Regions from separate parts of the Rhizobium sp. TAL182 genome, predicted to be linked through region 2. Evidence: predicted binding sites of a transcription regulator. Region 2 holds the regulator's gene; the other holds the start of a gene.
The links. Region 2 encodes LexA, which represses DNA repair genes until DNA is damaged. Its sites were predicted from a motif close to TGTTCNNNNTGTGTTCNG; they were not measured.
Positions count from the first base shown of each region.

Region 1: a site for LexA is predicted at 1,103-1,120, ahead of Tal182_RS02295 (DNA recombination protein RmuC). Genes of this name have one in related genera too.

Region 1 covers NZ_CP021024.1:455,950-459,202, forward strand. The annotation lists gene Tal182_RS02295 (DNA recombination protein RmuC) at 1-1,070, opposite strand, end outside; gene Tal182_RS02300 (globin-coupled sensor protein) at 1,269-2,765, shown strand; gene def (peptide deformylase) at 3,218-3,253, shown strand, end outside.
Region 2 covers NZ_CP021024.1:2,114,921-2,118,173, forward strand. The annotation lists gene Tal182_RS10655 (ComEC/Rec2 family competence protein) at 1-1,502, shown strand, start outside; gene lexA (transcriptional repressor LexA) at 1,483-2,202, opposite strand; gene Tal182_RS10665 (VOC family protein) at 2,401-3,253, shown strand, end outside.

The DNA of each region.
Region 1 (3,253 bases), 1.7 Mb from region 2:
GACGTGACCACCATGTCGATATCTTTCTGCGCCAGGGCGAAATGGCCCTGCAGCTTGCGCACCCGCTCGTCGAGGCGGCTGAGATCGTCCATCAGCAACGCCACCTCGCCCTGGATCAGATGCGCCTGCGCCCGCATGCGCTGGTCCTTCAGCACCGCCTGGATGACCTGGATCGACAGCATCAGCAGTGATGGCGAGACGATGACGATGCGCGCCCGGTGCGCCTTCTGCACCAGGGCCTCGAAGTTCTCGTGGATCTCCGCGAAAATCGATTCTGACGGCACGAAGAGAAAGGCCGTCTCCTGGGTTTCCCCCTGAATCAGATATTTCTCCGAAATATCCCGGATATGGATCTCCATGTCGCGGCGGAACTGCTGGCCGGCGATCTTGGCGGCCTCGGGGCTGCCGGCGTCGCGGATGGCGTTCCAGGCTTCGAGCGGGAACTTCGCATCGATGACGAGCGGCGGCGCGCCGTTCGGCATGTGGATCGTGCAATCCGGCCGCGAGCCGTTCGAAAGCGTCTGCTGGAAGGCATAAGCGCCCATCGGCAGGCCGTCCGCGACGATCGTCTCCATCCGCGACTGGCCGAAGGCGCCGCGCGTCTGCTTGTTCGAGAGAATCGCCTGCAGTCCGACGACGTCCTTGGCGAGCGTCTGGATATTGTTCTGCGCCGCATCGATGACCGCCAGCCGCTCCTGCAGCCGCTGCAGATTCTCATGCGTCGATTTCGTCTGTTCGGTGATCGTCGAGCTGACGCGCTGTGACATGCCGTCGAGACGCTGGCTGATTGCCTGGTTGAGCTCGCTCTGACGCGCGCCGAAAACCTCGGCCATGGCCGTGATGCGGCCCTGCATCTCCGCCTGGATCTTCAAAAGCTCGGCCATGCGCGCCTCGCCTTCCCTGGCGCGCAGCTCCGCTTCCTCCGCCTGTTCGCGGCGAAGGCTGCCGGCGCGCAGGAAAAGGACGATAACCAGGACGACGAGGGCCGCGAGAAGCCCGCCGGCAAGCGCCAGCATGGCCGGGCTGATCGAGGCAAGCGAAAGGGCGAGCGATTCGGAATGGACGGTCATCCCGCAACCATAACAGAAGAAACGGCGATATGAAGATCAAAACGTGAACGAAATTGGCCATACTCACTATCTTCGCGAGCGCGCTTCCGCTCATGGAAGAGAAATCGCAGCGCGACTTAACGATTGCTCAACCATATTCGCCAAAACCTGCATGGTAGAAATTCCCTCCCGCGCGTCGCGCCAAATACAGAGATTTCCATGACATCCCAGCAGACCGACAATGCCCTCAGGCAGCGCCTCGATTTCATCGAACTGGACGAGGCGGCGCGCAAGTCGATGCGGGATCTGCGCCCTGTCATTACAGAGCTGATCGGCGGCGCCCTCGATAAATTCTACGCCAAGATCGCCAAGACCCCCGCCGTCTCGGGCTTCTTTGCCGATAAGAACCATGTCGGCCATGCCAAGAAGCGCCAGCAGGATCATTGGGCCAATCTCGCCAGCGGCGCCTACGACGAGAGCTATGTCGATGGCGTGACCGCGATCGGCCGCACCCATGCCCGCATCGGGCTGGAGCCGCGCTGGTATGTCGGCGGCTATGCCCTCGTCATGTCCGAACTCGTCAAGGGCATCATGGAGAAGCAGTGGCCGTCGGTCTTCGCGCGCCAGCAGGGTAAACTGCTCGCCGAGAAGCTGTCGGCGGTCATCAAGGCGGGCATGCTCGACATGGATTATTCCATCTCGGTCTATCTCGAGACGCTTGAAGCCAAGCGTCAGGCTCTGGAAGAGCAGCGCGCCCAAGCCGAGGCTGATCAGACGATGGCGCTGGAGCAGCTGCGCCGCGGTCTGGAGGCGCTGTCGAGCGGGGATCTCGAGGCCACCCTGCCATCCGACCTGCCGGGCAATTTCCGACAGATGGCCGAGGATTACAATCGTGCCGTCAAGGCTCTTCGCCAGTCCTTCGCATCGGTGCGCGACACGTCGGGCCATATCATGAACGGCGCCGACGTCATCTCCAATGCGACCAATGACCTGGCGTTGCGCACTGCCCAGCAGGCGGCCGGCGTCGAGGAAAGCTCGGCGGCCCTGCAGCAGCTTTCCGTCAGCGTCGGCCAGACCGCCGCCAATGCCGAGAAGGCTTCGGACGCCGTACGCGAGACGCAGCAGAAGGCGAAGAATTCGGGTGAACTCGTCACCAGCGCCGTCTCGGCGATGGCCGGCATCGAAAAATCCTCGACGGAGATTTCCAAGATCATCGGCGTCATCGACGAGATCGCCTTCCAGACCAATCTGCTGGCGCTGAACGCCGGCGTCGAGGCAGCGCGCGCCGGCGATGCCGGTAAGGGTTTTGCCGTCGTCGCCCAGGAAGTGCGCCAGCTGGCCCAGCGCACGGCCGAAGCCGCCAAGGAGATCAAGAACCTGATCTCGCAGAGCTCGACCCAGGTCAATGAGGGTGTCGGCATCGTCTCCAGCACCGGCGAGGCGCTGAACGACATGATCGGCCGCATCGACATCATCAACCGCTTCGTCGCCGATATCGCCGCTGCCGCCCGCGATCAGGCGACCGGCGTCAACGAGGTCAGTGTGGCGATCCGCAGCATGGGCGAGATCACCCAGCAGAATTCCGGCATGGTCGAGCGCACCTCGGCGGAAACCGGCCGCCTCAAGGACGAGGTGGACCAGCTGATCGAGCTGCTGCGCCGCTTCCGCGCCCGGCCGGAAGGCCATGCTGCCATCACCGCTCGCCGGGCGGCCTGACTCGAATAGAGCCTTCCCTGGTCAGATTGCAGCATTCTGTTGGCTCAAACGGAGTCGGATGGTCGACCGGCGGGCGCGCGTCGTAGCCCGGCTCTACGGCCAAGCCGGCCGGTCGATCAGCCGGCCCGTTTCAGCCAACCCTCCCGCAGATTTGCCTGGCAAATCTGCAAGACTTTGGAATCGCCGGACGCACTTATCGCTTCGCCACGGCGAAGCGGTGCGGCCGGTGGGCCGGGCATCTCTAGCCAGGATCAAAGGCGATCGGCTCGGACGTACCTTGGGGTATGCCGGTCGCCAATCGCCTTTGCCCCGACGAAAACCTGCTCCGGCAGAATGCTGCAATCTGGCCAGGGAAGGCTCTATGGCGAAAATGCGGGCGGGGATGCAAAAAAGCGTCTTCGCCGCTCGTCGGATAATTCCATAGCGGGAAAAGATGGGTTATGGGAACGCCCATGACCATCAAGCCACTCATCATCCTTCCCGACCCC
Region 2 (3,253 bases):
TGCGCCAGTCCGGCCTTGCCCATGTCGTCGCGATCTCGGGCCTCAACATGGCGCTGTCGGCCGGCATCTTCTTCGTCGGCTTCCGGATGCTGCTCAGCCTCTTTCCCGGTGTCGCCCAAGCCTATCCGACAAAGAAATTCGCCGCCGCCGGCGCGCTCATCGCCGTCACCGCCTATTACCTGATCTCCGGTTTCGGGGTTTCGGCCGAGCGCGCTTTTATCATGATGGCCATTATGCTGATTGCCATCTTCTTCGATCGGCCGTCGATCAGCCTGCGCAATATCGTTCTCTCTGCGCTCATCATCATCGCCATTTCACCTTCTGAAGTATTGGGACCGAGCTTTCAGATGTCCTTTGCCGCGACATTGGCTTTGGTATCGGGCTATCAGCTCTGGAAGGACAGGCGTGTCCGCGAAAACGCTTTTCTGAAACTGCCGATCATCAGGCCGGTGGTTGCCGTCGCCGGTTTCTTCGGCGGCGTCTTCCTGACCTCGCTGATCGGCGGCTTTTCCACCGCACTGTTTTCGATCGAGCATTTTCATCGCCTGACGGCTTACGGCCTGCCGGCAAACCTTGCGACGATGCCGATCATCTCCTTCATCGTCATGCCGGCCGGGTTGCTGGCGATGTTGCTCATGCCTTTCGGTGTGGACGCTCCGCTCTGGAAGGTGGTCGGATTCGGCCTCGATCTGGTGATTGCGGTCGCCAAGACGGTGTCCGGCTGGGGCGGTGATATCGGCGTCGGCCGCTTGCCCGCCTGGTATTTCGCAGTAGCGGTGGCAGGCTTTCTGCTGCTGACGCTGCTGCGCACCCGACTGCGCCATGTCGGCACATCGATCATCGCCATCTCGACGCTCATCGTGCTGCTTCTGCCGGCTCCCCGGCCGCCGGATCTGGTGATTTCGGAGGATGGCAGTCTGGTTGCGGTTGTCGCGGCTGAGGCAATAGCTTCCAACCGTGAAAACCCGCCGGATTTCATCTTCGACCAGTGGCAGCGAGCGCTGGTCCTGCCGACACATGATCCGCCGAAGATGCTGGATGGTCCGGCTATCCCGCCGGAAGGAGAAGACCGCCGTGTCAGGCTTTCCCGCGATCAGCAGAACGAAGCGAGCGCAGCGATGCGGGCAGCCGCAGCAGGCGGTGAAGCAAACCGCTTTTCCTGCGTCAAGAAAGCCTGGTGCACATCAAGACTCGGCAATGGCCATATCGTCACCGTCATCGACAATGCCGCCTATCTCGGCCCGGCCTGCGATACGGCCGATATCGTCGTGACCTCGGTCCGTCTGCGCTTCGACAGCTGCCGCTCAGGCGGCACGCTTTTCACCGGCGAGACGCTGCGCAGGACCGGTTCCGTCGAATTGCGCTTCGCCGGTGCCGACCTGGAGGTCACCACCGCCTTCGATGCTTTGTCGCGACCATGGATGCGCCACCGCGCCTATGATTGGCGCAACGATCGTTTTACCGATTCCGGCCCATCCGGCGTCAGTGATAGCGACGGATGAGGCCGACGAGCTTGCCCTGCACCTTGACGCGGTCGGGTCCGAAGATGCGGGTCTCGTAGGCCGGGTTGGCGGCCTCGAGCGCGATCGAGGCACCCTTGCGGCGGAAACGCTTCAGCGTTGCTTCCTCGTCGTCGACGAGGGCAACGACGATATCGCCGGGACTTGCGGTGCTGCCGTTGCGGATGATCACGGTATCGCCGTCGAAGATGCCGGCATCGATCATCGAATCGCCCTTGACCTCCAGCGCATAGTGCTCACCGGAGCCGAGCATATCCGCGGGAACGACGATGTCGTGGGTGTTGTTCTGGATCGCCGAGATCGGAACGCCGGCGGCGATACGTCCCATGACCGGCACAGAGATGGAGTTGCCATTGTCGGCGACCGGCTTTGGCGCAGCGGGGGCGGCGACCGGCTGGGGCTTTCCGAGGCTGCCCTCGATGACGCTCGGCGAAAAACCGCGGCGCTGTTGAAGGCTGGGGTTATAGGCCTCCGGAAGTTTGATCACTTCAAGCGCCCGGGCGCGATTCGGTAGGCGGCGAATGAAGCCGCGCTCCTCGAGCGCCGTGATCAGCCGGTGGATTCCGGATTTCGAGGCGAGATCCAGGGCATCCTTCATTTCGTCGAAAGAGGGAGGGACGCCGGATTCCTTCATGCGCTCATGAATGAAAAGGAGAAGCTCCTGTTGTTTGCGCGTGAGCATCGACGTCAGACCCCGTGATTGAAACAAATCCAGAACAGACACTATATGTTCCATATGTGTTCCGCAAGTAGCTAAATTTCCGTAAAACTTCGCGCCAACTCGTCGAGATTTTTATTTTCATTCGCCGGATTGGTGCACATGTCTTGCATTGAGCGAGGTGCTGTCGCACATCTCTTGCCGGTTTCAGGAGGGATATTCATGAACGCGCATTCCGCCAAGTCGCACCCGCTGGATCATGTCGTGCTGCCCGTGGTCAATATCGATCTGGCGCGTGAAAGGCTCGGCAAGCTCGGTTTCACCGTCGCCGCTGATGCGCGCCATCCCTTCGGAACGGAGAATGCCTGCGTCTTTTTCGCCGACAAGACCTATCTGGAGCCGCTTGGCGTTGCGAGTGTCGAGGAGAGCGAGGCAGCGGCCCGCCAGGGCAATGTCTTCATTGCCCGCAATCGCGCCTTCCGTTTCCGCTGCGGCGAGGAGGGACTTTCTGCGCTGGCCTTCCTCAGCGAGGATGCCGGCGTCGATCATAAGCGCTTCGTCGGCAACGGCGCGAGCGCCGGTGAGATGTTGCAATTCAGCCGGCCGATGCGGATGCCGGATGGTTCGGAGAGCGTCGGCAGCTTCAAGCTGGCCTTTGCAGCTGATTTGCGCGCCCCCGATTTCTTTCTCTTTACCTGCCAGCGCATCAATTCGTTCCCGACAGATCGCGCCGCGCTGGAGACGCATGCCAATGGCGTGATCGGTATCGCCGAGATCGCGCTTTGTGCGCCGGACCCGGCGGCATTCGCCGCTTTCGTCGGACTTGCGATAGGGCAGGCGGCGGCCGAGAAAACCGGTTTCGGCGTGAATATCGCGGCATCGAATGCGAAGATCAGCCTGATGACGCCGGAAGGGCTGGAGGCCTACTTCGAGCTTGTCGTCTCCTCCGCCGATCGTGGCCTGCGCGGCCGGGCAATCCTCTTCACTGTCGCCGATCTTGCCGTGACAGAAGCGCATTTGGCTGCTAACGGGGTGACCTACACGCGCAAGAACAACCGCATTCTGGTGAAGCCCA